4 regions of the Pantoea sp. SGAir0215 genome follow, and region 2 is predicted to be linked to each of the others. Evidence: predicted binding sites of a transcription regulator. Region 2 holds the regulator's gene; each other region holds the start of a gene.
What was found. Region 2 encodes CRP, which controls carbon source genes, mostly activating them, when cyclic AMP is high. Its sites were predicted from a motif close to ATGTGANNNNNNTCACAT; they were not measured.
Positions count from the first base shown of each region.

Region 1: C1N64_RS21385 (iron-containing alcohol dehydrogenase) is a predicted target of CRP. The motif match lies at 1,398-1,415, and genes of this name have one in related genera.
Region 3: C1N64_RS07380 (PTS sugar transporter subunit IIB) is a predicted target of CRP. The motif match lies at 848-865, and genes of this name have one in related genera.
Region 4: C1N64_RS13225 (sugar transporter) is a predicted target of CRP. The motif match lies at 4,555-4,572, and genes of this name have one in related genera.

Region 1 covers NZ_CP028032.1:82,932-88,479, forward strand. Annotated here, with positions in the region: gene C1N64_RS21380 (dihydrodipicolinate synthase family protein) at 1-138, opposite strand, end outside; gene C1N64_RS21385 (iron-containing alcohol dehydrogenase) at 161-1,306, opposite strand; gene C1N64_RS21390 (D-threonate 4-phosphate dehydrogenase) at 1,810-2,796, shown strand; gene C1N64_RS21395 (mannitol dehydrogenase family protein) at 3,651-5,123, shown strand; gene C1N64_RS21400 (alpha/beta hydrolase fold domain-containing protein) at 5,162-5,548, opposite strand, start outside.
Region 2 covers NZ_CP028031.1:253,890-259,437, reverse strand. Annotated here, with positions in the region: gene C1N64_RS01400 (bifunctional acetylornithine/succinyldiaminopimelate transaminase) at 1-432, shown strand, start outside; gene C1N64_RS01395 (YccS/YhfK family putative transporter) at 434-2,509, opposite strand; gene crp (cAMP-activated global transcriptional regulator CRP) at 2,568-3,200, opposite strand; gene C1N64_RS01385 (OsmC family protein) at 3,503-3,907, shown strand; gene C1N64_RS01380 (phosphoribulokinase) at 3,937-4,806, opposite strand; gene C1N64_RS01375 (YheU family protein) at 4,868-5,086, opposite strand; gene C1N64_RS01370 (hydrolase) at 5,091-5,548, opposite strand, start outside.
Region 3 covers NZ_CP028031.1:1,584,261-1,589,808, forward strand. Annotated here, with positions in the region: gene C1N64_RS07370 (hypothetical protein) at 40-270, opposite strand; gene C1N64_RS07375 (hypothetical protein) at 378-548, opposite strand; gene C1N64_RS07380 (PTS sugar transporter subunit IIB) at 950-1,258, shown strand; gene C1N64_RS07385 (PTS sugar transporter subunit IIC) at 1,344-2,654, shown strand; gene C1N64_RS07390 (PTS lactose/cellobiose transporter subunit IIA) at 2,658-2,972, shown strand; gene C1N64_RS07395 (glycoside hydrolase family 1 protein) at 2,985-4,415, shown strand; gene C1N64_RS07400 (LacI family DNA-binding transcriptional regulator) at 4,441-5,454, opposite strand; gene C1N64_RS07405 (CPBP family intramembrane glutamic endopeptidase) at 5,545-5,548, opposite strand, start outside.
Region 4 covers NZ_CP028031.1:2,823,110-2,828,657, reverse strand. Annotated here, with positions in the region: gene pepT (peptidase T) at 1-547, opposite strand, end outside; gene C1N64_RS13245 (ABC transporter substrate-binding protein) at 675-2,270, shown strand; gene C1N64_RS13240 (DksA/TraR family C4-type zinc finger protein) at 2,371-2,637, shown strand; gene C1N64_RS13235 (YoaK family small membrane protein) at 2,640-2,738, opposite strand; gene C1N64_RS13230 (hypothetical protein) at 2,764-3,087, opposite strand; gene C1N64_RS13225 (sugar transporter) at 3,316-4,500, opposite strand; gene cybB (cytochrome b561) at 4,666-5,211, opposite strand; gene C1N64_RS13215 (hypothetical protein) at 5,415-5,548, opposite strand, start outside.

The sequences.
Region 1 (5,548 bases), on a different contig from region 2:
GTTTGTGCCTCCGCAAAAAATACCGTTACCGGCATTGAGTTGTCGGGTAACCTGGCGTTTCAGTTCATCAAGATAAAGATCACCTTCCTGAGTAAAAGGCGTCACAATCGCTGTAAGTACACCTTCTATTTTTTTCATCTTTACCCACTCCTTTCGGCGGTTAAATTTTAGGGAACAGGGTCCGGTAAATATCGGCCACATCCTGATGACTTACAGCGCAGGGTGAATTGTTCATTAAACGCTTCACATTGAGTGCAGATTCGCTCAGCGCATCAATATCACCTGACGGCACGCCTAATGTTTCCAGGTTATCCGGCAGATTGAGCCGTTTAACTAATTTGGCGAGATAGTCGACCAGCGCGTGCGATTTTTCTTCCGGGGTCAATGTGATATCGGCGCCCGGAATCAGGTCCCAGACAGTGGCAAATTTGTCGATGGCAAACGGGCGCACCACTTTCATACAGGGTGCCAGCAGAATGGCATTGGCGACGCCGTGAGGCAGGTGATAAGTGCCTCCCAGAGGATACGAAAGCGCATGAACAAGATGGGTGCCGGCGTGCGCGATTGCCGCGCCGCCATAATAAGAAGCCCATAGCATTTCCAGCTTCGCGTTCAGGTTATGCGGTTCAGTGACGGATGTTTCCAGATTCCGGAACAGCTTATGCAGGCCCATCAGCGCAACGTTGTCACCCACAGGGTTCGAAATGGTGGCGGTATAACATTCCAGTAAATGGCACAGTGCATCAATGCCCGTTGATGAGGCGATATGCGCAGGCATGCTGGTGGTCAGTTCTGGAATTAATGCGACATAATCCGGCAGCATCACAGGGGAAATGATGCCTGATTTGGTGTTTTTTTCAGGGATAGCCAGAATAGCATTGGGCGTTGCTTCCGAACCCGTTCCCGCCGTCGAGGGAATAAGCAGTGAGGGTAAACGGGCTGTAATTTTCCCGCCATCAAGCAGCGCCTTAAGGGAGGGTGACGCAACGTGACATAACACAGAAAGCAGCTTCGCCACATCCAGTACGCTTCCACCGCCAATGCCCACCACTAAATCAAACGTTTTACCTGCTGTACGCGACAGCACCGCTTCAACATCGGTATGCGTGGGTTCTGCCGGAACATCATCGATCAGTTTAACGTGACGGCCATCCTGACTGAGCAATGTCAGGATTTGCGTGGTCGCGGGCAAATTTACAATGTTCTTGTCTGTTAAAACCAGCAGGTGTTGTTTGTCCGCGACGACCGGCGTCAGTGCCTTTATCGCGTCGGAACCGCTCAATATTGTGCTGTTAATTAATGCCACGTCTGTCTCCCCATAAATGACTGAAATTCTTCATTCCGCTTAACTTCGCTCACTCACTGGCTAAATTTATAAATAAAATGGCGCTTTATTAAATTGATCTTGCTCACATATAATCGAATGTGATTGAATATAATCATTAAGGTGAGGGGCAAAAACTGATGAGGTGCGTTGTGGCTCTGATCTTCAGGCGCTTTTGACAACATGGGGCGACAAAACAAGAGGGCCATATCTCTGACCGTTGACCGGATGAGTGAAATCGCTCAACGACGGCAGTGCGGGTTTGCACGCTGGGCTGATTTTAGCGACAAGGCGTCAGGGATGGCTAAATGGGCTGCTGCAACCGTCTCGGCCCGGACGCAACGCGGCACAGAAGGGCGGCGGAATATGTTCCTGGTGGGCATGCATCCGGTTGTGACTGACGTCAGGCGGGATTAACGAAAGCCGGTGTTTGGGTAATGAATCTCCCCCTTCAAAAATTTTGAGCGTCGTTGAGGAGAAAATAAGTGACGAATGTTGTGGCGATTACGATGGGCGATCCGGCTGGGATCGGTCCTGAAATTATTATTAAGGCCTTAACCGAGGGCGCGTTAGCGGGTTCGCCCGTTGTGGTTATCGGTTGTGTACAAACGTTCCGCCGCATACTGGCAATGAACATAACGCCGCAGGCGGAATTAAACGTCATTAATAACGTGTCCGAAGCCACCTTTATGCCCGACGTTATTCATATTATCGATGAGAAAGTGGCACATCCGGAGGCACTACAGTGTGGGGTTGTGCAGCCTGAAGCGGGCGATGTGGCTTATCGATGCATCAAACGTGCAACAGAAATGGCGATGCGCGGTGATGTGAAAGCGATTGCGACGGCTCCGCTAAATAAAGAAGCGCTGCATATGGCCGGTCATCATTATCCGGGTCATACGGAATTACTGGCAAAATTAACTGACACCAAAGATTATTCGATGGTGCTCTACACCGATAAACTCAAAGTGATCCACGTCAGCACGCATATTTCTCTGCGGACATTCCTGGATACGCTCAGCCAGGCGCGCGTTGAAACGGTAATCAGAATTGCCGATACGTTTTTGCGCCGGGTCGGTTATAGCCAGCCGCGTATTGCGGTTGCGGGCGTTAACCCACACGCGGGTGAAAATGGGTTGTTCGGAGATGAGGAAATTCGCGTGCTGACACCGGCGATTGACGCGATGAAGGCGCAGGGCATAAACGTCTATGGCCCGTGCCCGCCGGACACCGTATTTATGCAATGCAATGAGGGCATGTATGACATCGTTGTGGCTATGTATCATGATCAAGGCCATATTCCGCTCAAGTTGTTGGGCTTCTACGACGGCGTAAATATTACCGCAGGCTTACCGTTCCTGCGCACCTCAGCCGATCATGGCACGGCCTTTAACATTGCCTGGACCGGTAAAGCGAATCCCGAAAGTATGGCTATCTCGATTGATATGGCGCTGCAAATTACGCAAGCATAGCGTTGTGCGGGAAGGGAGGCTCAGGGTGACATGATTGCGTTGCCCTGCATACGGCTTCTGGGCGGCTGTGCAAACCTTCGCGATAAAACAGGCACCTGAACCGATATAACCTTAATACAGCGACGCGTCGGGAAACGGGTGTCTGTCATCGCATGCGGGTGCAATATCAATACAGCACCGTATCGGGCTGGTTTCCAAAATGCTCCGGCTCCACAGAGGCATAACTGACAGCCTTACCACGTACACGTCGAATAACGCCAGATGGGGGAATAAAAAGCGTTCAGCGTTAATGTCCCGCCAGTCAAATACGGCGTTGAGTTTCTGCCTGATTTCCGTTTTGTCCGTAGCGAAATAGCTCACCCTCAAACCCGAGTGCTCTTAAACCCATTGGTGCGATTAAGTCTTTTTATACATGACGCCTGATGAGGTCGGCCCTTTTTAAAAGCATTCTTTCGGATTTTTTTAAATTTTGGTTATTCACCCGCATCGCAAAACAGCGTGCTAATACGCATCAGCCTGTTCGAAGGTTAATTCTTCTGTAGTGCCATTAATATTTATAGTTATAAAGAAGTTATGATTTTTATTTTCTTTGTTAATTAATACAATTTTGCCAAAAGACATAATTGCCATTCATCACATTTTTTAATTATAACTGGTATGGTAGTGGAACAATTCTGCCGCTGACGATAGGCTTCCCGCACCAATTCTGTTTTAAAAACTTTCCTTTTGCCGTGGTGTTCTCAGGCGCTTGATCCAAACGGCGCCGCACAGGAAAACATCAAGGCGATCTCCAGGTGCTGCCGTTATTTAACGTCAGTGTCCACGCAGCTAATAAAAAATAAGGTGAGAAAGAAATGCAAACTACCCTACTGAATGCGAAGGCGACGGTTCCAAAATGGAACAGGAATAAGCTCGTCCCGCGTATTGTCCATCTTGGATTCGGTGCTTTTCATCGGGCTCATCAGGCGGTCTATGCCGATGTTCTTGCAGCAGAACATAACAGCGACTGGGGCTACGTCGAAGTTAATCTCATCGGCGGGGAACAACAGATTGCCGATCTGAAACGTCAGGGATTATTGTACAGCGTGGCAGAAATGTCGGCTCATGGCTGGGAAGGGCGCGTAATTGGTGTGGTGAAGCAGGCGCTTCACGCTCAGGTCGATGGAACCGAAGCCGTACTTCACGCCCTGTGTCAGCCCGAAATTGCCATCGTTTCCTTAACGATTACCGAGAAAGGCTATTGTCATTCACCGGCAACGGGCGAGCTGATGCGCGACCATCCTCAGATTGTCGCTGATCTGGCTCAGCCTCACCAGCCGCTTTCTGCGCCAGGGATCATCGTTGAAGCACTGGCGCGTCGCAAGGCTGCTGGTCTGCCTGCGTTTACTGTGTTGTCCTGCGACAATATTCCAGAAAACGGAAAAGTGATCGGTCAGGTCGTGCGTGCTTTTGCCCGACAACGTGACAACGACCTGGCAGACTGGATTGAACAGCAGGTGACGTTCCCTTCAACCATGGTGGACCGTATCGTACCGGCGATGAATCCGCAGAGTCTTGACGCGATCGCGGCGCTTATTCAGGTGGCCGATCCCGTCGCGGTAGCCTGTGAGCCCTTTCGCCAGTGGGTTATTGAGGATAATTTCGTCGCAGGGCGGCCGGCATGGGAAAAAGCCGGTGCAGAGTTAGTCAAAGACGTGCTGCCTTACGAAGAGATGAAACTGCGTATGTTGAACGGCAGCCATTCATTTCTGGCTTACCTGGGCAACCTTGCGGGTTATGAGCATATTTATGACTGTATGCAGGACCCGCACTTTCGCCTTGCTGCACGACGCTTAATGTTGACAGAACAGGCACCGACGCTGACCGTTAAGAACGTTGATTTGATCGATTATGCCGATCGGCTGATTGCACGCTATGAAAATCCCGCGCTACAGCATCGTACCTGGCAAATTGCGATGGATGGCAGCCAGAAGTTACCGCAACGTTGGTTACATTCCGTTTGCTGGCACCTCAAGCGCGGCAGCCGTTTTGATCTGCTTGCATTAGGTATTGCCGCATGGATGCGCTATGTCAGCGGTAAGGATGACCAGGGAAAAGAGATTGAGGTCTGCGATCCTTTATTGGCGTCTATACGAACCGCCGTTGACGGCAGCGTAGAAGGGGAGGCGAGGGTAAAAGCGCTGTTAGGACTGGAAGCTATATTCGGCCACACGCTGCCCGATAATCCCTGTTTTGTGCAGCAGGTGGTTAAGTCCTATCTCCATCTACTGGACAAAGGGGCAAAACAGACTGTCGCTGACCTGATGGCTGACGTGTCAGCAGTCTGATGACCAGGCAAACCACATAAAGTGGTTTGCCTGGTGCATTACAAATTGTCGTTTAAATTGGCTGTGCTCTTGCTGCCTGTTCGTGTATCAGGGTGCAGCACCTCTGAAAACCAGTTCACAACCAGGCGGATGACGTCAGGTTGATACCAGACCTCATCACCATGTTCTGCACCTTTCACCACGACGTACTCAACCTTATCACCTGCCTTTTTCAGCGCATCAAAGAGTTGCGCACTTTGATGCGGTGAAACGAGTGAATCTTTGTCACCGTGCATAATCAGGAAAGGCGGTTTGGGGTTCGCAAGATGGCCCATGGGACTTGCCTGACGGGCTTTATCAGGATCATCCATGACAGACGCGCCTGCAAAATCGTGGAAGGCCGGTCCATGAATCAAAAGGGCTTCAGTGACGGCCGGTGAGGCATG
Region 2 (5,548 bases):
AGCGCGATGCTGACCACCGAGGAGGTGGCGTCAACGATGGCTCCTGGCGTACATGGCACCACCTATGGTGGCAATCCGCTGGCCTGTGCGATTGCTGAAACCGCGCTGGATCTGATCAATACGCCAGACGTGCTGAACGGCGTGGAATCCCGTCGCCAGCAGTTTGTCGAGGCACTCAAGGCGATTGATGCCCGTTACGATCTGTTTAGCGATATTCGCGGCAAAGGCTTACTGGTAGGCGCGGCCCTGAAGCCGCAACATGCCGGAAAATCACGCGATATCCTAAATGCCGCCGCGGCTGAAGGCGTTATGGTGCTGGTGGCTGGTACGGATGTGATGCGTTTTGCCCCTTCACTGATTATTGAACCCGCCGATATTGAAGAAGGCATGGCGCGCTTTGCCAAAGCGGTCGGGAAAGTCCTGGCTGCCTGAGTTATTTTCGACCCAGACTACGAATCAGCCAGCGACCATGATGCGGTCGCTGGTTCCACGCCAGCGATGAGATCGTGTGCATCACCTTAAGATGATCCAGAATGCGCCTGATGTGCTGCTCCAGTACTGTGACCGGTCCCTCGTTGATATCTTCAATTCCCTGTAACAGATCGGTTTGCGAACTTTCGCCGTCATATTCAAGCCGCTGCTGGCAACGCTGCAGCGCAATTTCACACCATTGCAGATAGTGCTCCGCCAGCGTAGGCGGCAGCATGGTATGTTCGCGTGCCAGAATCGTCATGGCGTTGATGTGCTCAACGATAAACTGGCTGTGCGTGACCCATAAACGCATATCCTGTAAATAGCGTGCGTTAAACCCCGGCTCCTGCATCGCCTGATTTAGTGAGTTAAAGACTGCATTGTGGGCCTGATTAACGTTAACGCGCTGATAGGCGAGTACCTCGGGAGACTGTTCCGGACCAAGCAACATGCGTAACGCGTCCTGGAAAGCCTCAAGCACATCATGTGCGTTTTGTCGTAGCAGGGCACTTTGCCATTGCGGCCAAAGCCATAACGTTCCGCCAAACGCAATCAGGCAGCCCATCAGGGTATCCAGCAGGCGCGGCAGTAAGAATTGTGCGCCGTTAAGTGACAGAAGTTGCAGGGTATATACTGCGGTGACCGTGAATCCCACCATCGACCAGCCGTAAAACTGGCGGGTAAAGCGATAGCTGATAAAGGTAATCACCAGCATGATGCTCAACACCAGCGGTTCAGGGACATCCAGCCGCAGCGAGGCTGCCGCAATCACCAGCCCGGCAAAGGTGCCCAGCGCACGGTGCTGAATACGCACCCGTGTGGCGCTGTAGTTACTCTGGCTGACAAACATAATGGTCATCAGAATCCAGTAGGGTTTGGGAATCGAAAAGAACAGCGCCAGCCCGCTACCCAGCATCAGCATCACAGAAAAACGTCCGGCCGTGCGCAGGGCAGATGAGCGCAGCGAGAGATAGCTTCTGAGTGCGGGCAGAAGCGGTAAACGGCGCTGGCGATCCGCCATCAAATCACGCTGATAAAGGGGCTTTTGTGTACGCAGTACCCGTGCGATGCGGCTGAAGTGATAAAGGCAAAAATTTCCTACCGGATTGTCCGGGTGCTGACGGGCGATTTTTTCCAGTGCCCCCAGCTGCTTGTCCATATCAAAGCGACTGGACAGTTGGTGGTACAGGATGTTGTCTGCCAGCTCACGTAAACGGGCGGAAATGGTTTTCGCATTCCAGCGAATCACGGCCTCTGCATGGCTTTGTTCTACCAGTTTTTGCACTTCTTCTGGCTGATGCAGGCTGACAGAAATGTGTTCCTGTAAATCCAGTGCGACCTGAAAAGCGCGGGTCAGTCGCTTATGACTGTGATCGCGGCTGGCGGACAGCATATGCATCTGCTGATAACAGGTGTTGATGAGGTCGATTGCTTTTTGCTGCCGCGCCAGCAACGGTGGTAGCGCCTTCTCCGGATCGGTAAGTTGCGTCAGCAAGGTGTACTTGGCGTCACAATAGTTCGCCAGTTCGCGGTAAATCAGACTCAGGCTTTCACGCATTGGCTGCTCTTTCCACAGCCAAAACCAGAACCAGTTAAACAGGCCATACCACAGCGTACCGCCGATGTAGAGCAGGGGCGGTACGTAAATGGGCATGCGGCCAATCAGGCTGGTGGTAAATATCGCTGCGATCAGTGTGGCAGGGAGTAACCGTGCGTGCAGTGGGCTGATTTCACCTGTCACGCCCAGCAGCAAAGGCAGGGCGAAAAGAATAAGCGGTAAGGGCACGTCTTTAAACAGAAGCCACTGCATCAGTAAGCTACCCAGGGCAAACAGGCTGCCGCCGACAATCAGGCGTTTAAAGAAACGTTTGTGGGGCGTATCCAGACCGGCAATATTGCAGCAGGCAGGCACCAATGAGAATAGCAATCCTTTTTGCAGATCGCCAAACAGCCAGCCGAGCGCGACGGGGAGACACAACACCAGTGTCTGGCGCAGGGCATAGTTAACTTCAGGGTGATAAATTATTCTTCGCCACATCGGCTCAACGCAAATAATTCACGGCATAACGTTGCCATTATGCCGTGAAGAATAAAGCTTAGCGCGTGCCGTAAACAACAATTGTTTTGCCGTGTGCGGAGATCAGATTCTGGTCTTCCAGCATCTTCAAAATACGTCCCACGGTTTCACGTGAACATCCCACGATTTGGCCAATTTCCTGACGCGTAATTTTGATTTGCATGCCGTCAGGATGCGTCATGGCATCCGGCTGTTTCGCCAGGTTGAGCAACGTCTGCGCAATGCGACCGGTGACATCAAGGAACGCGAGGTTGCCCACTTTTTCCGATGTGACCTGCAGACGGCGCGCCATTTGCGAGGAGAGGCGCATGAGGATGTCCGGATTCACCTGAATCAGCTGACGGAATTTTTTGTAGGAAATCTCTGCCACTTCGCACGCGGTTTTCGCACGTACCCAGGCGCTGCGCTCCTGACCTTCTTCGAACAGGCCAAGCTCACCAATAAAGTCGCCCTGATTCAGATAGGACAGAATCATCTCCTTGCCTTCTTCATCCTTAATCAGTACCGCAACGGAACCTTTAACGATGTAGTAAAGCGTTTCCGCCTTTTCACCTTGATGAATGAGCGTACTTTTGGATGGATACTTGTGAATATGGCAATGGGACAGGAACCATTCAAGTGTAGGGTCTGTTTGCGGTTTGCCGAGAACCATTCGCTATTATCCTCTGTTGTAATCGTGCCCAAAATACAGGGCTCTGTTTCCCTGCCAGGCGATGTAAGCGTTAAGCGTCTTTCCATTCAGGAAATTATTCGGGCTGCATTCGGCGCAGTGCGCATCATTCTTCCCGGCTTCGTCTTCGGATGACGAAAAATATTTTCAGCTCTGTTTGTAGCACAGCTTACGTCGACTGTCTTGTGTTGTCTCGCTTCAGCAAGATGGCGTTTTCTCTGGATTGCTGTTTCCCAGGCAAAAGCGTACGCTGAGCCAAAACAGGGTATTCTGAGGTCAAAATTATGCAGGCACGCGTCAAATGGGTTGAAGGGTTAACATTCCTGGGGGAATCATCGTCCGGCCATCAGGTACTGATGGATGGCAATTCTGGCGATAAAGCGCCGAGCCCTATGGAGATGGTGCTGATGGCGGCAGGGGGATGCAGCGCCATTGACGTTGTGTCAATTTTGCAAAAAGGCCGCAACGATGTGGTTGATTGCGAAGTGAAACTATCGTCTGAACGTCGGGAAGAAGCCCCCCGCATCTTTACCCATATCAATCTGCATTTTATCGTCAGCGGCAACGCACTTTCGGATAAAGCCGTGGCACGCGCTGTCGATCTGTCCGCGGAAAAATATTGCTCTGTCGCCATCATGTTAGGCAAAGGCGTCAACATTACCCACAGCTACGAAGTGATTGCGCTGTAATCTCACAGAGGCCAGGCTGGCCTCTGTGGTTATTCAATCCGTTTCCCTTCCATGAGCCGTTTTACTAACGGCGCCATAATTAACTCCATCGCCAGTCCCATTTTGCCGCCGGGTACCACCAACGTGTTGATATTGGAAATAAACGATCCCTGCAGCATGGCCAGCAGATAGGGAAAATCAATGTCTTCCAGCCCCTGAAAGTGGATAACCACAAAGCTTTCATCCAGCGAAGGGATGGTGCGCGCGGCAAAGGGATTAGAGGTATCCACCGTGGGGACGCGCTGAAAGTTAATATGGGTTCGTGAAAACTGCGGCGTAATGAAATTGATGTAATCTTCCATGGAACGCACTACCGAATCCATCACCGCTTCGCGTGAATGGCCACGCTCGCTGGTATCGCGCACCAGTTTCTGAATCCACTCCAGGTTGACGATGGGCACGACGCCGACCAGCAAATCGACTTTTTCCGCCACATTGTGTTGTGCAGTCACCACGCCGCCGTGCAAGCCTTCATAAAACAGCACATCCGTATCCGGAGGTAACGGTTGCCAGGGCGTGAAGGTGCCGGGAACCTGGTTCCAGGGAACGGCTTCATCATAGGTGTGCAGATACTTACGCGACTGGCCCTTACCGTGTTCGCCGTATTCGACGAACGTTTGCTCCAGCAGGCCAAAATCATTCGCCTCCGGGCCAAAGTAGCTGATATGTCGCCCCAGATCGCGCGCTTTTCGGATAGCCATGTCCATTTCGGGGCGGGTAAAGCGGTGAAAACTGTCCCCTTCCAGTTCGGCAGCGTGCAAACCGAGTTGCTGAAAAATTTTACGGAACGCCAGACTGGTGGTGGTGGTTCCCGCACCGCTGGAGCCCGTTACCGCGATAATCGGATGGCGTGCAGACATAGTTGAAGTCCCTGTGACGTCGGGCGATGAGCATTGTTAGCACGATTTTCCGTTCGTTGCATCAGCCACGAAACTCGCTTTTGCGCATGATGTTGACCGACTCGTGCAGTTCCGACCATACCAGAACGACCTCGCCGTGCTCCAGCTGACGACGCACATCGGCGACTTTTTCCGTCAGGCTGAGCTCCTGCTCGCCGTAATCCGTGCCTTCACGCAAAACAAACGCTTCGATAAGATTTTCAAGGGTTTCGGGGGAAACCTGTTCCCAGGGAATAATCACAGAATCAGTTATCCAGATAAGAGGAAATCCACTGTGGCACGCGCTGCTCCAGCCACAACCGAGGCTGACGCAGGGTGCCACTGACGAAACCAACATGCCCACCCTGCTGTGTCAGCTGATAGGTAATAGTGGCAGATAATTGCGCAGGCTGCGGGATCACCTCATCGCTCATGAACGGGTCATCTTTTGCATGGATGATGAGCAGCGGTTTTGTCACGAACTTAAGTCGCGGCATAGCGCTGGCGCGACGGTAATAATCCGTGGCGTCGGCAAAACCATGCGCCCGGGCCGTGATCGCGTCGTCAAAGTCCCGCAGACGGCGCAGGGCGTTAAGCTGAATGAGGTTCACCGGCAACGTGTCGGGCCAGGCCCGCAGTTTACGCTGGGCATTCTTTTTTAACTGGCTTAACAGGTAACGCTGATAAACCTGTGAAAAGCCGCGCTCCAGTCGGGCGCTGCAGG
Region 3 (5,548 bases), 1.3 Mb from region 2:
CTTACCGCCTCGTGGCTGCCATGGAATGCATGACAGCAATCAGGCGTAAATCTCTTCACTCCGCTTCACACGTACATCCGTGCGCGCAATACGGTACGCCTTGCCGGGATCGCCCGCGACAAACTCAAACGTAGGTGAGTAGTAAAACGGCAGCCAGCCACCGTATCCGCTTTCCCATTCCCAGCGAACCGGACAGGGCCACAGAATGCCTTCATACAAAATGTAATAAACCCAACGCCCGGTAGGACGGCGGGGACGACTACTTTTCATGGGATTCACAACTGTGTTGGTGTAGAACAGCTTATATTTTGAACGTTAAGCGGCAACCTTGCAATGTCATCGGCTACTTTTTGTGCCATTCGCCCTGTACCGCTTTCTTAACGATGCACTTCGCCACATATCAGCACGACGTTAGGACGCACTTTATGGATACGATTTGCCATGACTTCACAGGCGGTTTTCGTCGGATAAATGCGTTCTGATACCGGTAAAGCTTCACAGGCATCGTGTCCACACGCGCTGACCAATAACACAAAACCAATTAACATAACCGACTCCTTATCCCGGTCCGCGTACTGCGAGAAGGGTGAGTGTTCCTTTATATATCACCAGTATAGCTAATTGCCGCCGGACGCCCGTGTCACGGCAGTCGGTATCGGATTGCTCTGAGCAATTATACGCGTTACCCGCTTATCAGGCAGTGAATTCTTACCCATCACTGCGATGGACAGCGCCGACGATATGGCTGAGTGAACCGCCGTTTTATTGCCTCAGCATGACGAGAAACGGGCTTCCTGATAAGGCTTATTCAGGTGTTTATTCGCCCCGAACCTCTTTAATGCTCGCGTTTTGATACTTCTCACACTTCTGATACGCAAATCTGAAACCGGTTGCAGAAAATTTTCACCCTGTGTATTCGTTAATCATTCACCACAAAGAGGAATACACCATGACGAAGATTTTACTGTGCTGTGCTGCGGGCATGTCCACCAGTATGGTGGTGCAGAAAATGGAAAAGGCGGCGCAACAGCAAGGACTGGACGTCGAGATAAAAGCTGTGGGGATTGAAGAGTTTAGAGACGATATCGCCGATTACGACTGCTGCCTGCTCGGGCCACAAATCAAATACAAGCTGGCCGATTTTCAACCGATCGCCCAGCAATACAGCAAGCCGGTTGCGGTCATCAACAGTATGGATTACGGCATGATGAATGGTGAAAAAATATTAAGCGACGCACTAAAGCTTATTCATACCTGACACCAGGGAGGTCCGGGATATATCACGCGAAACCCGCACTGCGTCAGGCAGGTTATTCTCTTTTGCCTCAGCAAGGAGTCAGGCAATGAGCCACTTCAGTGAATCTCTATTCGGCGTCATCGAAAACCGTATTAGCCCACTGGCGGGCCGTCTTTCCAGCCAGCGTCATGTCATCGCTATCCGGGACGGATTTATTGCCTCCATGCCGTTTCTGATCGTGGGCTCGTTTATGCTGTTGTTTGCTCATCCGCCTTTTTCGGCAGACAGCAGTTGGGCGTTCGCACAGTGGTGGCTGGGCATGGTAAAGGCGCATGAAGAACAAATCATGATGCCGTACAACATGACGATGGGCATTATGGCGCTCTATATCGCCAGTGCCATCGCCTATAACCTCGCAAACAGTTATAAGATGAATGGCTTTATGGCGGCCAGTCTGTCGCTGATGGCGTTTCTGGTGGTGGCGGCACCGCAGAGCGGCAAAACGTTGCCGGTTGGTTCGCTGGGCGGGGAGGGCATTTTTACCGCCATTCTGGTCGCGCTCTTTGCGACGGAGCTGATGCACGTTCTGCAGAAATACAACATCGGTTTCAAACTGCCCGAGCAGGTGCCGCCGAAGATCCGTCAGTCGTTCGATCTGCTCATCCCGATTATCACGATTTTTATTACGCTGTTTCCCCTGAGCCTGTGGGTACAGGCGCAGTTCGGCATGTTGCTGCCTCAGGCTATCATGGCCATTTTCTCGCCGATCATCTCTGCCTCTGATTCACTGCCTGCCGTGCTGGTGGCGGTACTGCTGTGCCATCTGCTGTGGTTTGCAGGCATTCATGGGGCGGTGATTGTCGGGGGCATATTGCAGGCTTTCTGGCTGACCAATCTCGGTCTGAATCAGCAGGCGCTGAACGCGGGAGAACCCATCAGCCAAGTGTTTATTGAACCCTTCTGGCAGTTTTTTATTGTTATCGGTGGCTCCGGTTCGACGATGGGGTTGGTGTTGCTTTACTTACGCAGTCAGTCAGCACATCTGCGATCGATTGGAAAACTGAGTGTGGTGCCCAGCATGTTCAACATCAACGAACCGGTGATTTTTGGTTCACCGGTCGTGATGAACCCCATTCTGTTTATCCCTTTTATTCTTGCCCCGTTAGTCAACGCCGTCATTGCCTGGATCGCCACCAAAACGAACCTGATTAATCACGTGATCTCACTGGCTCCGTGGACGACGCCCGCCCCCATTGGGGCCGCCTGGTCAACCGGCTGGGACTGGCGCGTCATTGTGTTGATTGCCGTGCTGGTCACTATTGCCACGCTGATCTACTACCCGTTTTTCAAAATGTACGAGCGTCAACTGCTGCAGCAAGAGCAACCCTCTGCCGCAGCGCAACCGGTTAAGGAGTAACCCATGGAAATTGATGAAAGCACGGTAATCGAACTGATTATCCAGGCAGGCGAAGCTCGCTCCTGTTCAATGGAGGCGTTGCGGGCGGCGCGGCAGCAAAACTGGGCGCAGGCGGACAGTATGCTCAGTGCCGCAACCGCGGCGGCCAAAGCAGCCCATCAAACGCAGACGCAGCTCATTGGCGCTGATGAGGGCAGCGGAAAGATTCCGGTCAGTCTGATTATGGTCCATGCTCAGGACCACCTGATGAACGCAATGCTCTGTCGCGAACTGGCTGAGGAGATCATACAACTGCGCCGGGAGTTAGCCGCACGTTAAACAGGAGGTTATATGCAACATTCGACATTGCCCGCGTTTCCCAGGGACTTTCTCTGGGGCGCGTCCACCTCAGCTTATCAGGTTGAAGGGGCCTGGAATGAAGAGGGCAAAGGGCCTTCCGTCATTGACCAGGCAACCTTTCATCAGGACCTTACCGATTTTACCGTTTGCAGCGATCACTATCATCGTTTCAGAGAGGACATCGCGCTGCTGGCGGAGATGGGATTAAAAACCTACCGCTTTTCCATTGCCTGGAGCCGTCTTTATCCCGAGGGCGATGGTGCGTTGAACCCGGCGGGCGTGGCCTTTTATCAGCAGGTGATCGATGAACTCTGTCGGTACGGCATTACGCCGCTGGTCACCCTTTATCATTTTGATTTGCCCTGGGCGTTGCAGCAGGCGGGCGGCTGGTCTTCACGGCGTACAGTGGCGGCCTTTGAGCGTTTTGCCATCACCTGCTTTGAGCACTATGGTCGTCAGGTTAAGTACTGGCTGACCATCAACGAACAGAACATGATGATCCTCAAGGGCGATGTGATTGGTACGTTGCCACCCGGCACCGCCGATCCGCAGAAAACGCTGTATCAGCAGAATCATCATATGATGCTGGCACAGGCGAAAGCGATGATCGCCTGCCATGAACGGTTGCCGGATGCCAAAATTGGCCCGGCACCCAATATCTCCTGCGTCTATGCCGCCAGTGCGCGGCCGGAAGATGTGCTGGCAGCCGATAATTTCTCTGCAATTCGCAACTGGCTCTACCTGGATCTGGCGGTCCATGGTCGCTATAACGCCGTGGTCTGGGCTTTCCTGAAACAGCGCGGCTGGTTACCGACGATCGAAGACGATGACATGGCTATCATCGCCGCAGGCAAGCCGGATTTTATCGCCTTTAATTATTATGCGTCCGCGACGGTGGGAGCCGAAGGCGAGGGTGAGCAAAGCGAAAATAAACCTCGGCCCGATCAGCAAATGGCGGGCATTGATCGGTCGGTTTATGTGGGATGTGATAATCCGCATCTCCGGCAAAATCAGTTCGGCTGGTATATCGATCCGGTGGGTTTTCGCATTACGGCGCGCCAGATTTATGCCCGCTATGCTTTGCCGCTTATCGTGACCGAAAACGGGTTGGGTGCCTTTGATCGGCTGGAGGCCGATAATAAGGTACATGATGATTACCGTATTGCGTATCTGCGTGAACACATTGCGCAACTGCAGCTGGCACTTGCCGATGGTGTGAAACTGTTTGGCTATTGTCCCTGGTCGGCAATAGATCTGGTAAGTACGCATCAGGGCATCAACAAGCGTTACGGCTTTATTTACGTCAACCGCGATGAAAAAGATTTAAAGGATCTGGCACGTTACCGTAAGAAGAGTTTTTTCTGGTACCAGAAACTGATTCGCAGTAATGGGGCAACGCTGAACGATTCAGTCGACTACTGATGGTGCGCGGCAGGGATGCCGCGCCTTACTGTTTATAAGGCCCGTCAGTGACCGAGGCCCGTTCGATCAGGTGACCGCTAAACGGCGGCAAGGCCGTGACCGCTTCCCCTTCCAGCATCGCCACCAGCTGCGCCAGCGTGTGCTGAATCATCTCTGCGACCGGCACATGTACCGTGGTGAGCGGCGGCAGAAAAAATTCCGCCATACGAATATCATCAAAGCCCAGCAGGGAGACATCCTCCGGCAGCCTTTTGCCCGCAGCGTTTAGCGCCAGCGCGGCCCCAATAGCCATATCGTCATTACTGGCCATCAGTGCACTAAATGGCATGTCCGATTCAAGCAGCGTTTTTGCCGCCGCCATGCCGCTGGCGGGCGTCCATGCACCCTGCACGATCAGCGCACGGTCCGCTAAGCCATGCTCGTCAAGCGCCTGCTGATAACCGGCCAGGCGGGCCGCAGCGGTCGGCGAGCCTGCCAGACCCGTAATGAAAGCGATGTCGTAATGGCCGCGCGTGATCAAATAGCGGGTGGCCTGAAAGGTATTCTGCTGATGGGTGGCCCAGACGCAGTGTGCCGGATGACGCTGCAGCTGACGATTCACCACCATAACGGGAATGGCGTGCTGCTCAATAATGGCATCCAGCGCCGCGGTATCCAGAAAACGGGGATAGATAATGATGGCGTCACAGCGCAGGTCGAGCAGAAACTCAATGGCGGCACGTTCATCGTCAGCGCTGGTTTTACCATCCGCCAGAATAAGCTGCCGGCCATAGTTATTCGTCAACGTAGCAGCCTGAAACAGCAATTCGCTGAAGTAAGGCCCATTGAATAAAGAATGGGTAACGATAAGCCCGATATTCTGGGATTTCTGCGTCGCCAGGCTACGCGCCAGCAGGTTAGGGCGATAACCGGTTTCCGCCACAGCCTGAAAGACCTTCTGTTGCGTACTCTTACTGACGTAGCGATTTCCCGCCAGCACGCGCGAGACGGTGGCTTTAGAGACGCCGGCCTTGCGGGCCACATCCAGCATGGTAATCATGGGCTTTCTGACCATCCTTCCCTGTTAGTAAAAGATACACGCTGATTTTACGCAGGTTAGTGATGACCCGGTAACAAAAGGTCAGCGGGATCAG
Region 4 (5,548 bases), 1.9 Mb from region 2:
CTTTGGCACCGCGCAGGCCAATCTCTTCATCGGGGACAAACGCGACGACTACATCACCGTGCTGACCCTGCAGGTTTTCCATTAACGTCATAACAACGCTAACCGCCGCTTTGTTATCGGCGCCCAGCACGCTGGTCCCGTCGCTGAAAATAATGTCCTGGCCCATATAAGGGGCAATTTCAGGATGCGCATCCCGGCGCAGCCAGATGTTCTGTTCGGGATTAAGGCACAGATCTTCGCCCTGCCAGGTCAGGATCTGCGGGTGAATATCAGGTGACAGACCGACGTCAACCGTATCAATGTGCGTAATAAACCCAATGCGTGGCGCGTCAGGGCAGTTGCCCGGTTTAACTGCCGTTACCGTCGCCTGTTCATCAACGACGACCTGTTCAAGCCCCAGTTCGCGCAATTCATCCGCCAGCAGCGCCGCCATCGCATGTTGACTCGGGGTGCTCGGTAAGGTGCTGGACTTTGCATCACTCTGACTGCTCACCGCCAGATAACGGAAAAAACGCGTGATCAACTGCGTCTGAAGTTTGTCGGTCATCACTAATCCTTATTAGTTGACTACATGCGGGGTTCGCTATGGTGAAGATTCATGCTATCAATCCACTGTTTGCACCGTTTATTTAGAGAGTCTGATATATAGAAGTCAACATAAAGCGAGGATAATAATGAGAAACAGGTTTACAACCCTGGGATTGCTGACGGCCGGTATCGCATTGGCAGGAAGTGTTAACGCGACGACGCTGGTCTACTGCTCAGAAGGCTCACCGGAGAACTTTAATCCGCAACTTTACACCTCGGGAACCAGCGTGGATGCCAGTGCCGTGCCGGTGTTTAACCGCCTGGTTGATTTTAAAACCGGCACCACAGAATTAATTCCAGGCCTTGCAGAACGCTGGGAGATCAGTCCCGACGGCAAAGTCTATACGTTCCATCTGCGGCATAACGTTAAATTTCAGAGCAATAAGCTGTTTACGCCCAGTCGTGATTTTAATGCGGATGACGTCATCTTCTCTTTTATGCGCCAGATGGACAGCAACCATCCCTATCACAACGTCTCGGGCGGGCACTATTCCAACTTCGACAGTCTTGAACTGGCCACGTTAATCACCCACATTGACCGCGTTGACGATCACACCGTGCGCTTTACGCTGGCGCACCCGGAAGCGCCATTTCTGGCCGATCTGGCCTGGTATTTCGCCTCCATTCACTCGGCAGAATATGCAGACAAGATGCTGAAAGCCGGCACACCGGAAAAAGTGGATAGCGATCCCATCGGAACCGGGCCTTTCCAGTTGGTTCAGTATCAAAAAGACTCACGCATTCTGTATAAGGCGTTTCCGGACTACTGGCAGGGCAAGGCCAGACTGGATCGGCTGATTTTCAGCATCACGCCAGACGCGGCCGTGCGCTACGCCAAACTGGAAAAAAATGAGTGCCAGGTCATGCCGTTCCCGAATCCTGCCGATCTCGAAAAAATGAAACAAAATCCGGACATCACGCTGAAACAGGCCGCGGGACTGAATACCGGTTTCCTGGCCTTTAACACCACCAAAGCCCCGACCGATAATGTGCAGGTTCGCCAGGCGCTGGCCATGGCGATCAACAAGCCTGCTATTATCGAGGCGATTTTTAAAGGCACTGGCGTGGTGGCGAAAAACATTCTGCCCCCCGGCGTCTGGAGTGCCGACAAGGACCTGAAGGATTACGATTACGATCCGGAAAAAGCGAAAGCGTTATTGCAACAGGCAGGCGTGAAACCAGGGACGGAAATTGCGCTCTGGGCGATGCCGGTACAGCGTCCCTATAATCCCAACGCACGCAGAATGGCGGAGATGATCCAGGCAGACTGGGCAAAAGTGGGCATCAAAGCCAATATTGTCAGTTACGAATGGGGCGAATACCTGAAACGTGTGCGCAGCGGTGAGCATCAGGCGGCCCTGATGGGCTGGACGACGGCAACCGGGGATCCGGATAACTTCTTTGGTCCGCTTTACAGTTGCACGTCGGCGAAAGGGGGATCGAACTCATCAAAATGGTGCTATCAGCCCTTTGAAAAGCTGATTACCGCCGCCCGAGCCGAACCCGATCAAGCCAAACGTACGGTCATGTATCTGCAGGCGCAGCAAATCATGCACGACCAGATGCCGGCCGTAATGATTGCCCATTCCACCATTTTCGAACCGATCCGCAAATCGGTGACCGGTTACGAAGTGGATCCCTTCGGCAAACATATCTTTTATCAGGTCGATATTAAGCCGTAATGTCCGTCACCGGCTTCACAGGGAGGTGAGTCGGTTTGCCTGCAAAATCCCTGATATGTTGTACAGTTAACCTGTACAGGTAATGAAGTGGAGCACAAAAATGGCAAACGGCTGGGCAGCAGAAGGGGCAGTACAGGAGCAAATCGACAGCACCGTTAATGACGGTATCGAACGTGTGCGTCAGTCACTGGGACAGGGGGAAAGTGCCACAGAATGCGAACTGTGCGGCGAGCCGATTCCCGAAGCCCGCCGTCAGGCACTCAAGGGCGTGCGTTATTGCGTTTCCTGTCAGGAAAAGATCGATAAGCAGAAAAAAGAGAGCAGTCTCTACAACCGGCGTGGGAGTAAAGACAGCCAGCTACGCTGATCTCAGGAGCCAGGCATCGCCAGGCCTCTGCCGATGAACCAGGCGAGAAAGCCAATACCTGCCACGATGATAGCGATGGGGAACAGCAGACCAATTCTCATAATTATCCTGTGAGGTTACGCCACGTCAGGCCAGCCGCAAGGCGGCACGGTTGTTCTTCAGCAAAGTAAATAATTCAAACTGCGTGGCGTCCGTGATCTGACGCTGCACTTCACCTTGTGTATACAGCAGCAGATGAATATGCCCCAGTTGACGCCAGACGATGATCGCCGAGGCAATCAAGGCGCAGGTCGTTTCTGCCTGCACGCATTCTACTGTAGCGTAGCGAACGTCGTCTAAATCATTCGTGAAAATTTTCACCGCCTCAGCAGGTAAGATGGCCTGGAGATCCTGCAACATCACCCGGCTGACGCTACGCGACAGGTACAGCGTTAACCACTTTCTCGTCATGAACGTTGATCCTTTTTCGAGGTTAACAGATGTAATGGATGAGTCAGGTAGAAGGGCATCCTCTGACAATATAAGCGGTTATCGGGTGTGTTTAGCACCTTTCTGACGCGCTGCCCCTTCGGGCGCCGGAACAGGTCGTCTGGCCGTTCAGTGCCGCAGTGCCGCAGTGCATGATAGCAGACGAAGACGCATCGGCAGGCTTCTGCGAGGCGCAGAAGCCTGCTTCAGTTAACCATTAGAGCGTAACTGTGGGCAGCGCCGGAAAATATACACGCACCACAGCAGCGCGACCAGGCCGATCATCGCCCCCACGTTACCGACGTCAGACAGGCTCATATATACGCTCACCTGACTGCCCAGTAACGCGCCCGCACCGATGCCGATGTTATAAATGCCGGACATCAGCGACATCGCCACGTCGGTGGCATCGGGTGCCAGTGACAGGACACGGATTTGCATCGCCAGGCCAATCATCATCATCGCCATTCCCCAGACGACGCAGAGGGTGATAATCGCGCCAGGACGCACGGCGGCAAAAATTAACAGCCCCATGCATAAGGTGACCAGGGCGATGGCGCTGATCAGCAACGCTGAGGGAAAGCGTTTACCCAGCGAACTGAACAGCAGACTGCCAATAATGCCGGCAGAACCAAACAGTAACAGCAGCAGGGTGGTAAAACTTTCGCTGGCATTCGCCACCAGTTGCATAAAGGGTTCAATATAGCTGTAAGCCGTATAGTGCGCGGTCACAATGAGTGTAACCAGCAGGTACATGCCTGCCAGGGCCGGGCGGCGGAACAACAGCGGTACGCTGCTTAATGAACCGGTGTGTTCACTGGGCAGACGCGGCAAGACGCGCGCCAGCATAATCATCAGGATCAACGCTGACAGCCCGATCACGCCAAAGGTGGTGCGCCAACCCAGCGCCTGCCCCACAACGCGACCAATGGGCACCCCCAGCACCATGGCCAGTGCCGTACCGGTTGCCAGCATACTGAGCGCCTGCGTTTTTTTACCGGCAGGCGCCACACGAATAGCCAGGGAGGCGGTAATGGACCAGAACACCGCATGTGACAGCGCAATGCCAATGCGGGAAACGATTAACGAACTGAAGCTCCAGGCGAATGTCGAAAGAACATGGCTGGCTACAAAGAGGCTAAACAGTACCGTAAGCAGTAACCGCCGTTCAACATTACGCGTCAGCAGCATTAACGGCAGGGACAGCAGCGCCACCACCCAGGCATAAATCGTCAGCATAATGCCCACTTCAGCGGTTTTCATCGAAAACCCGGCAGCAATATCCGACAGTAAACCCACCGGTACGAACTCAGTGGTATTGAAAACAAAAGCGGCGATGGCCAGCAGCACCACGCGTAGCCAGGCCGTTTTACGGGAAACAGTTGTTAAAGGCATGAGAAGTTAAATCTGTCTGTGCGTCAAAAGAGGATGACAACGATCATCCCACGAAAGTGACCTGCGTCACAATTTAGTGGCTATTGTGTAGGAATCAAGCGCCGGGTGGAACCACCTGGCGCAGATTATGGTGATTTTTTTAGCCCGATGTGCAGCGTCAGGGAATCAGGGCTGGCGCGTCCCGCGTCCCGGCATCATACGCAGCAGCGCATTGTCCTTCAGCGCATAGTGATGGAACAGGGCTGCAGCGACATGTAAGCCGATGAGCCAGTAGCCCAGTGGCGCCAGGGTTTCGTGCCAGTCGACGAGCGTATCAGAGAGATCGAAATCAGGTTCCGCAGCGACCGGCATGGGAATGCCGAATAATAACCACTCGCGGCCCTTCAGGTAACGTGAGGCGATACCCAGCACCGGCAGGCTGATAAATAAGGCATAAATCAACGTGTGCGTCAGGTGTGCCAGGCCCGTTTGCCAGCGCGGTACGGGGGGCGTAATCGCGGGGCTGCGATGGCGAATTTTCAGCAGTAACCGTGAGAGCATCACCACCAGAATGGTTGCGCCCGCGCTAAAGTGTGTCACGGTCATCACAAAGCGCTGCCAGGAGCCCCGTTCCACATAACCGCGCAGCTCCATCGTGGCATAGACAATAATCAGCAGCAGCACGGTCAGCCAGTGAAGGGCAATTTGAGACGCCGCATATTTATCACGCATGTTAAATCCCTGTATGAAGAGTAAGGCCTCTAAGATAACGGAAAAAAGGCAAAATGCTTAACGAATTGGCGACTTAAAGCGGGACGGCTACAGGGGCAGGTCGGCAGCAACTGAACGGCGGGCTGGCAGGGCAGATGGCGGCGATATTCCGCCATCCTCGGGAAAAACGCGGCTGAATGGGATCGCAAAGGCATGCGCTGTGATCAGAAATCAATACCGTGCTTCAGTCCAACGCTGTCATGCAGGGGTGGGGTTTGAGCAGACATAACCGGGCAACAGTCGTCGCAGCCTAATGCGCTGGCATAATATTTTCGGGCTTGCTGTATAGCCGCTGTTG